Regions from separate parts of the Streptomyces sp. NPDC046860 genome, predicted to be linked through region 3. Evidence: riboswitches for the same ligand, from Rfam matches in the RefSeq annotation. Region 3 holds a riboswitch; each other region holds the start of a gene.

Region 1 (2,190 bases), on a different contig from region 3:
TCGCGGCCGGAGCGCCCGGCAAGCGGTTCGCGCTGCCCGGCTCGCGGGTCGTGCTCCGCCAGCCGGAGCTGGCCGAGCCGGTGCGGGGACAGCCCAGCGACCTGGAGATCCAGGCGGCGGAGATGGTCCGGGCGCGGGAGCTGATGGAGGAGCTGTTCGTCCGGCACACCGGCCGCGACGCCGCCACCGTCCGCGCCGACCTGGAGCGCGAGCGGGCGCTGGACGCCGCCGGCGCCCTGGAGCACGGCCTGGTCGACGGCGTCGTGGGCACCCGCGACCACGTCCCCGGCGCCCGGTGAGCGGGCCGTGCTGCCGGAGGAACTACCACCGCTGCCCGCGCTGACCCGTGCCGAGGGTGAGCTGATCGACCGTTATCTGGAGGCGGCCGACCTGCTGGGCCGGATCAACCCGGCCCGGCACGGCGACACGTACCGGGCCCTCAGGGCGGCGCAGGCACTGGTGCGTACGGCGGCCGCGCTCCGTGACGCGCTCGCACTGATGCACGGGCGGGGCGAGCGGGAGCTGTACGGGGGCACGCTGGCACACGCGCTGCGGGTGCTGGACGGCGAGCGCCGGACCGCGCGCGTCGTGCTCCCGCCCGATGACGGTGGCTGACCCGGACGCCGCCCACGGGCGGACGGCGCCCCGCGCGCCGTCCGCCGAGCCGAAACGGGCCGAACGTGGTACCGCCGACCGGTGTATCTCCGCGCCCGTTTCCGTGCTCGCCGACTTGCGCGCCGCGCGCCCTGCGGGGTGTCCCGTGACCGTGGAAGCCCAGGTCCGGGGCTACGGCATGCAGTTGACGGTCACTCGGGAAAGGTGCTGTCCACCCGAACGGGTGAGTGGTGAGTAACCCCACAAACCACCGGTTCCATTGGGATTTTCGGACAGGAGTGGGCCAAGATCCCTGTCTGACGACAAGCCCCCGCCACAGCGGCGGGGCGGTCCGGGCGGACGCCGAGTCCTGCCGCCGCCCGGATGCCCGGTCGACAGAAGTGCATCGGCAGGAGTGGAGGACCCGAGCAAGACGGGTCGCCGGGACGTTCGTCCGCAGCAGCGGGCGGCCGTGCCGAGCAGCCCTTGGGGTGAAGCCGTGGTGACACGGCCGGGCAACTTCGCCAGCCCGAATCCGACAGGTCATCCTTCACAGGCGGCTGACGAAGGGTTGCGCATGACTGCGCTCAATCGTGTCCCGTCGCTGATGGCCCGGGCCGGTACCGCCTCGGCCCTCACTCTGGCCGCCGTGGGCGGCTCGATCGTGGTGCCGGGGCTCGCCACCGACGCCTCCGCCGCGACCACCGCGACGAAGGCACTGAAGGTCGCCGCCTCGAAGAAGGGCGCACCGTACCGCTACGGGGCCACCGGTCCCCGCAGGTTCGACTGCTCGGGCCTGACGCTGTACTCGTTCAAGAAGGCGGGCAAGTCCCTGCCGCGTACGGCCGCACAGCAGTACAACAAGACGCACCACATCTCCTCCGGCCGCCGCAAGGCCGGTGACCTGGTGTTCTTCCACTCGGGCTCCAGCGTCTACCACGTCGGCATCTACGCCGGTAAGGGCAAGATCTGGCACGCGCCGAAGACCGGGGACGTGGTGCGGCTGCAGAAGATCTGGACCAGGAGCGTCTGGTACGGCCGGGTCAACTGACCCGGACGAGCGCGGCGGGAGCGGCTCCGCGCGGGCGTACGCGCCCCGGGAGCCGTTCCTGAGCGGGCCCCCGGCATCGGGGCGCCCGCGGCGGCTCAGCGGGCCGGAGATGCCTCCGGCCGGACCGCGTTGGCCAGCGGCTGGCGCGGGACGCTCCAGGGCAGCTCGACGAAGACCGTCTTGCCGCCCTCCCGGGTCGGCCGGACGCGCAGCTTGCCGCCGCACTCGACGGTGAGGCAGCGGATGATGGCCATGCCGCGCCCGTTGTCCTGGGCGACGGCGGCGGGGAGCCTCTTCGGCAGCCTCGGATGGCTGTCCGTCACCCCGATCAGCAGCAGCTCGTGCCGGGCCAGCACGACGTCCACGGTGAAGGTGGGCGACTGGCCCAGGGTGTGCTGGACGGCGTTGGTGGCGAGTTCGGAGACGATGAGGCGCACGGTGTCGGTCACCTCGTCGTCCGAGGGCAGCCCCCAGCCGGCCAGGGTGCCCACCACGTAGGACCGGGCCGTGGACACCGAGGCGGGATCGCTCGGCAGCGTGACGGA
Region 2 (2,190 bases), on a different contig from region 3:
CGGACACCGCCTTCAGCGTCGGCGCGGTCGTCGTCGCGGCGGACGGCACCGAGCTGGCGCGCGGCCACTCCCGCGAGGGCGGCGACCCGGTCGTCCACGCCGAGGAGGCGGCCCTCGCCAAGCTGGACCCCGCCGACCCGCGCCTGCCCGGCGCCACCGTCTACAGCAGCCTGGAGCCCTGCGCGCACCGCGCCTCCCGCCCCACGCCCTGCGCCGGGCTGATCCTGCGGGCCGGGGTGCGGCGGGTGGTCACGGCCTGGCGGGAGCCGGACACCTTCGTCCGCGCGGCGAACGGCGCCGGGGTGCTCGCGGACGGGGGCGTGGAGGTGGTGACGCTGCCGGAGTACGCCCCTCTCGCACAGCGGCCGAACGGTCACCTTCCGCACTGAGGCCCACGTCACGGCGGCGTGTGTGCGCGGGACCCCGCGGATGACGTATGCTTGAGACACAACGACGCGGGGTGGAGCAGCTCGGTAGCTCGCTGGGCTCATAACCCAGAGGTCGCAGGTTCAAATCCTGTCCCCGCTACTGAAGGCTCAGGGCCGGAATTCGAGAAATCGAACTCCGGCCCTGAGTGTTTTCCGGGACCCGTGTTGTTCCAGGTCACCAGCAAAACTCCTGTGACTCCTGAAGCGCGGTCAACTCGCCCTGTTCGCTCCTTTCCTGACCGGTATGCACCTCGTCAGAACGTCAAAGGATCAAGCTGAACGGGCTTGGAATCCGGTGTGCGAGTCTATTAACGTTCGATAACGCAGCGCGGTCGTTACAGCCGTCAGCAGAGACGGCGCCGTGCGCACACGCCGAATCCCGCGAGGGAACCGGGGACCCACCACTTTGGGGTGAATCGCGCCCGATCCGCAGTGCACCGCCTCAGGAGCACGCCGGGTTTACGCGCGTAGGAGACCTTCCTTCTCCGAACCCGTCAGCTAACCCGGTAGGCGGAGGAGGGAAAGGAGTGCGCCCGCGTGGCGTCCAACCGGCCTGCCCCACAAGCCCCGTTCGCGCCGGACGCGAGTGAGCCCTTTGCCTACGGCGCCCCCCGCGCGCAGGACGGCACGTGGGAGGAGTGGAATCCCACCGAGGAGTCCCTGCCTCCCGTTCGTGGCCGCCACCGGGTGGCCAAGCAGCGCGGAGGCGGCGGCCTCGCCCGCAGTTCCACCGTCCTCGGCGTCGGCGTCATAGCCGCCGTCGGCGCGGGCGGCATGGCCAGCGCCAACACCGGCAAGCCTCCCGTGTCCATCGCGATGCCCGACCTGCCCTCCGTCGGCTCCCTGATCGACGGCCATCACACGGACGCGCCCGCCGCCTCCCTGGCCGGCGTCGCCACGGCCACGGCCCCCGCCGCGAGTGACGACTCCTCCGACGCGGGCGAGGCGCTGCGCAGCCGGATCATGGCCCAGGCCGAGCGACAGCAGAGCAAGGCCGACAGCCGGGCCACCGCCGCAGCCGTCGCCAAGGCCGACCAGCAGGCCGCCGACGCCGCCGCCAAGGCCGCGGCGGACGCCGCCGAGAAGGCCGCCGAGGCCAAGGAGAAGGCGGAGGCCGACGCCGAGAAGAAGGCCGAGGCGGCCCGCCTGGCCACGCTGGCCAAGCAGTACGCGCTGCCGACCTCCTCGTACACGATCACCTCCACCTTCGGGCAGGCCGGATCGATGTGGTCCTCCGGCTACCACACCGGGCTGGACTTCGCCGCTCCCACCGGCACGCTGATCAAGGCCGTCCACAGCGGCACGATCACCGAGGCCGGCTGGGCCGGGGCGTACGGCTACCGCACGATCCTCACCCTCGACGACGGCACCGAGGTCTGGTTCTGCCACCAGTCCTCGATCAGCGTCAGCGCCGGGCAGAAGGTGTCCACCGGCGAGGTCATCGGCCGCGTCGGCGCCACCGGCAACGTGACCGGGCCCCACCTCCACCTGGAGATCCACCCCGGCGGCCAGCCCACCGGCATCGACCCCGGCGCCTGGCTGCGCGGCAAGGGGCTCACTCCCTGAGCGGATGACCCCGATGCGGAATGGACGGGGCCCGAGTGATCGTTGAGAAGAGACATGACTGCTTCTCTGCGCAAGCTCGGCTCCTCCTCCCTCGAGGTCTCCCCCCTCGCCCTCGGCGGCAACGTCTTCGGCTGGACGGCCGACCGGGACACGTCCTTCGCCGTCCTGGACGCCTACGTCGCCGCGGGCGGCAACT
Region 3 (2,190 bases):
CGTGGCCAGGTGGGTCAGCTCGACGACGACGGCGGAGGGGACGATGCGCGGGGCGTGCCGGTCGCCGAACTGGGCGGACAGCAGCACCAGCAGCGGACGGAACCGCTTGCCGCCGGCCCGCACCAGGTGCTGGGCGGAGCCGGTGATGAAGGGGACCTCGCTCTTGGTGGCCTCTAGCAGGCCCGCCTCGACAGCCGCCAGTCCGGCCTGGACATCGGCTTCCAGTGCCTGGTCCCGCACGCTCAGCCCGAACGGCCCGACGACGGTCACGAGGTATCTCCTGTCTGCTGGTGTCTGCTGGCGACTTCACGGCTTGTCGATAGGTCGCTGCCATCAGTCAAGTCAGCGTATCCGGTCCTCTTTGGATCACCGATCGCACCCACCGGTCCAGCTCATGAGGTATCGGTTTTCGTCCGGCATGTGCCGGATGGGTGGACAAGGGGGACATATAGGTCCTCAGTCGGGCGATCCGGCACTCCGGGGGTCACACCGAACCAACGAACGGGAGCGCCCCCCGGGTTCCGTCCCGAGGGGACCGATGCCCCCTAATACGCACAGACGGACCAAATGCACATAATCCCCCATGTCTAATTTTGCGTATTTTGCGATTCCGTGAGTTGGCTCACGCGCCCTCCCGTCTCGCGCCTACCCGCGCAAACCCCCCTCTCACCCCCTTCTTACCGTGCCCGGTAGGGAAGTTGAGGATTGGCGACCGCAAAGGATCAAGTGGGCCAATTGGGACAGAACAAGGTCAACTAGCACTTCGGGTGATTCCGGTACTTGTTCCGGACATGTGCGGTCGCATACGTTCCCGGCCTGTCAGGCGAACGCCGAATCCTGCCGCGCCTGACAACCCACTCACGAACTCATTCGTACGGCAGGAGCGGGGGACCCAGGTAAGCCGCCGGACCGGACGACACATGTCGCTCCGGAACGGCTCGGGGTGAAGCCGAATCGTCCCCGGTGTCCGACGGGCACCGGGGACGAAGCGGCCGGGCACCTCCCCGCCCGAACCCGACAGCTCACCTCGCAGGCGACGGAGAGGAAACAACGACATGACTGCTGCCGTTCAGCCGCGCCATGCCCGCACCAAGCGCATCGCCCGCACGCTCGCCGTCGCCGGTACCGGTGCCGCGATGTTCGCGCTCCCCCTCATCGGCGCCACCAGCGCCTCCGCCGCCCCGGCCGCCAAGCCCGCCGCCGCCTCCACGGTGTACCCGAACAACCTCGACGGCTGGATCCGCCAGTCCCTGGCGATCATGGCCGAGAAGGGCATCCCGGGCACCTACAACGGCATCCACCGCAACGTGATGCGCGAGTCCTCGGGCAACCCGCTGGCCATCAACAACTGGGACATCAACGCCATCAACGGCACCCCGTCCAAGGGCCTGCTCCAGGTGATCGACCCGACCTTCAAGACGTACCACGTGGCCGGCACCTCGCTCGACCCGTACAACCCGGTCGCCAACATCACCGCCGCGTGCAACTACGCGTACCACCGCTACGGCTCCATCGACAACGTCAACGGCCCGTACTAGGCCGGACCGGCCCCACGGCCTGTTCGCCGCGCCCCCGTCGCACGCCTCGCGCGTGCGACGGGGGCGCTCGCCGTCACAGCGCGAACAGGCGCTCCAGGACCACGGCCACCCCGTCGTCCTCGTTGGAGAGGGTGACCTCGTCGGCCACCGCCCTCAGTTCCGGGTGGGCCCCGGCCATGGCGACGCCGTGGGCCGCCCACCGGAACATCGGGATGTCGTTCGGCATGTCGCCGAAGGCGACCGTATCCGTCCGGCCGAGACCCAGGTGCTCCGCGGCCAGCGCCAGACCCGTCGCCTTGGTGATCCCGCACGGCTGCAGCTCGACCGTGCCCGGCCCCGACATGGTGACCGTGGCCAGCGAGCCGACGACCGAGCGGGCGGTGGCCGCCAGTTCGTCGTCGGACAGGCCGTCGTGGCGCAGCAGCACCTTGCTGATCGGCGCGCGCCAGAGCTGCTCGCGCCGCTCCACCCGCACGGCGGGCAGGGTCGGGTGCGGCATCCGGTAACCGGGCTCGATCAGCGTGAGCCCGTCCACGCCGTCCTGGTCGACGGCCGCGTGCACCTGGCCCACCTCAGCCTCGATCTTGCCGAGCGCGGTCTCGGCCAGCTCCCGGTCGAGCTGGACGGACCACAGCATGCGGGCGGCGCCGGC
Region 4 (2,190 bases), on a different contig from region 3:
GGCCAGCCCGGCCCGGCGCGCGGCCAAGGAGCTGGCCAAGGAGCTGTTCCCGGCCTCCGCGCGCATGTCCCGGCCGCGCCAGGGCACCGAGGAGACCGTCGAGAAGATCGACGCCGCCGCCGTGCGCGGCTTCTACGACCGCCACGTGCGGCCCGCCACCGCCACCGCGGTCGTCGTCGGCGACCTCACCGGCATCGACCTCGACGCGCTGCTCGCCGACACCCTGGGCGCCTGGACCGGCACGCCCGGCCAGGCCCGCCCCGTGCCGCCGGTGACCGCCGACGACACCGGCCGTGTGGTCATCGTGGACCGGCCCGGCGCCGTGCAGACCCAGCTGCTGATCGGCCGGATCGGCTCCGACCGGCACGACCGGGTGTGGCCCGCCCAGGTGCTCGGCACGTACTGCCTCGGCGGCACCCTCACCTCCCGCCTGGACCGCGTCCTGCGCGAGGAGAAGGGGTACACCTACGGCGTGCGCTCCTTCGGGCAGGTGCTGCGCTCCGCGCCCGACGGCACCGGCGCCTCGATGCTCGCCATCAGCGGCTCCGTGGACACCCCCAACACCGGCCCCGCGCTCGCGGACCTGTGGACGGTGCTGCACACCCTGGCCGCCGAGGGCCTCACCGACGCCGAGCGGGACGTGGCGGTGCAGAACCTCGTCGGCGTGGCGCCGCTGAAGTACGAGACGGCCGCGGCCGTCGCCGGCACGCTGGCCGACCAGGTCGAGCAGCACCTGCCGGACGACTTCCAGGCGGAGCTGTACCGCACGCTCGCCGCCACCGGCACCGTGGAGGCCACGGCCGCCGTGGTCAACGCCTTCCCGGCCGACCGGCTGGTCACGGTCCTGGTCGGCGACGCCGCCCGGATCAAGGAGCCCGTCGAGGCGCTCGGCATCGGCGAGGTCAAGGTGGTCTCCGCCGAGTAGCGCGAGATGCCGCACGCGTGTGGGCCCTGACGGCGCATGAGCCGTCGGGGCCCACACGCGTGTTCGGGACTCTCCTCGAACACCGGTCGGCAAATGTCCGGATTGGGACGGAGGTCACCGCTCTGGCATGTGGGATGCGCTACAAAAGCCCGGACTCGTTTGAAGATCCGCTCCGGTCCCCTTTAGCTTCTTCCGGGCTGTTCGTCAGGCAGTGCGCCGCGTCCGCGGCACCGGACAGCCATCGCCGAGTCCCCCGCAGGGGGAGCCGGGGACCCACCGCAGTCCCTGGGGTGAATCGGACGCCCGCGCGTGAAGCGAGGGCGGCCGTAGGAGACCTTCCTGCTCCGAACCCGTCAGCTAACCCGGTAGGCGAGAAGGAAGGAAAGGACCAGCCAGCTCATGGCGTTCATGTGCGCCGCCGGGAAGCACCGCAAGCCCGGCCGGGTCAAGCGCACCACCGCTGCCGCGGCCGGTGTGGCGGCCCTCACCACCGGTGTCGTCGGCACCCTGGCGGCCTCCCCGGCACTCGCCGCGGACAACTCCGTCGAGGACTCCGGCCTCACCCCTGTCATCACCGTCAGCGACACCCTCGGCGACGAGATCGCCGCGCAGGCCACCGCCCAGAAGGCGGCCGCCGAGCGCAAGGCCGCCGAGGAGGCCGCGGAGCGCGCCGCCGCCGAGCGCGCCCGCGAGGCCAAGGAGCGCGCCGCCCGCAAGGCGGAGCGCGAGCGCCTCAACTCCTTCGTCATGCCGGTCACCGGCTCCTACGTCTCCACCGCCTACAAGTCCGGCGGCACCCTGTGGTCGTCGGGTTCGCACACCGGCATCGACTTCCACGCCGCCAGCGGCACGACGGTCCACGCGGCCGGTGCCGGGACCGTGGTCTCCACCGGGTGGGGCGGCGCGTACGGCAACGAGATCGTCATCAAGATGGCCGACGGCGTGTACACCCAGTACGGCCACCTGTCGTCCATCGGGGTGAGCGTGGGCCAGAAGGTCGTCCCCGGCCAGCGGATCGGCCTGTCCGGCGCGACCGGCAACGTCACCGGCCCGCACCTGCACTTCGAGGCCCGCACGAGCCCCGAGTACGGCTCCGACATCGACCCCGTCGCGTACCTCCGCAAGCACGGCGTGAACGTCTGACCCGAGTTCTCCGAAAGCCCCGGCCCCCAGGCCGGGGCTTTCGTCGTTTCCGGCACCCTTTCCCCGGGCCGGTGTCCAAAAAATAGCCATGGATTCCGGTCCGCCGTCGGAAATTCCGTCGC

The links. A riboswitch is a leader RNA that binds a small molecule or an ion and turns the genes downstream of it on or off. The one in region 3 is predicted to bind cyclic di-AMP.
Positions count from the first base shown of each region.
Region 1: it holds a riboswitch for cyclic di-AMP, as region 3 does, so the genes downstream of both, ABZ898_RS05190 (C40 family peptidase) here and ABZ898_RS25820 (transglycosylase SLT domain-containing protein) in region 3, are expected to answer to the same signal.
Region 2: it holds a riboswitch for cyclic di-AMP, as region 3 does, so the genes downstream of both, ABZ898_RS13715 (M23 family metallopeptidase) here and ABZ898_RS25820 (transglycosylase SLT domain-containing protein) in region 3, are expected to answer to the same signal.
Region 4: it holds a riboswitch for cyclic di-AMP, as region 3 does, so the genes downstream of both, ABZ898_RS14245 (M23 family metallopeptidase) here and ABZ898_RS25820 (transglycosylase SLT domain-containing protein) in region 3, are expected to answer to the same signal.

Region 1 is NZ_JBEYXQ010000002.1:362,280-364,469, forward strand. Features, by position in the region: gene ABZ898_RS05180 (ATP-dependent Clp protease proteolytic subunit) at 1-299, shown strand, start outside; gene ABZ898_RS05185 (hypothetical protein) at 307-615, shown strand; cyclic di-AMP (ydaO/yuaA leader) riboswitch at 987-1,168, shown strand; gene ABZ898_RS05190 (C40 family peptidase) at 1,172-1,645, shown strand; gene ABZ898_RS05195 (ATP-binding protein) at 1,741-2,190, opposite strand, start outside.
Region 2 is NZ_JBEYXQ010000007.1:308,571-310,760, forward strand. Features, by position in the region: gene ABZ898_RS13705 (dihydrofolate reductase family protein) at 1-389, shown strand, start outside; tRNA gene ABZ898_RS13710 (tRNA-Met) at 455-528, shown strand; cyclic di-AMP (ydaO/yuaA leader) riboswitch at 789-956, shown strand; gene ABZ898_RS13715 (M23 family metallopeptidase) at 966-1,994, shown strand; gene ABZ898_RS13720 (aldo/keto reductase) at 2,049-2,190, shown strand, end outside.
Region 3 is NZ_JBEYXQ010000023.1:4,115-6,304, forward strand. Features, by position in the region: gene ABZ898_RS25815 (polyprenyl synthetase family protein) at 1-270, opposite strand, end outside; cyclic di-AMP (ydaO/yuaA leader) riboswitch at 819-1,051, shown strand; gene ABZ898_RS25820 (transglycosylase SLT domain-containing protein) at 1,056-1,538, shown strand; gene ABZ898_RS25825 (HAD family hydrolase) at 1,612-2,190, opposite strand, start outside.
Region 4 is NZ_JBEYXQ010000008.1:110,560-112,749, forward strand. Features, by position in the region: gene ABZ898_RS14240 (pitrilysin family protein) at 1-925, shown strand, start outside; cyclic di-AMP (ydaO/yuaA leader) riboswitch at 1,158-1,311, shown strand; gene ABZ898_RS14245 (M23 family metallopeptidase) at 1,325-2,068, shown strand.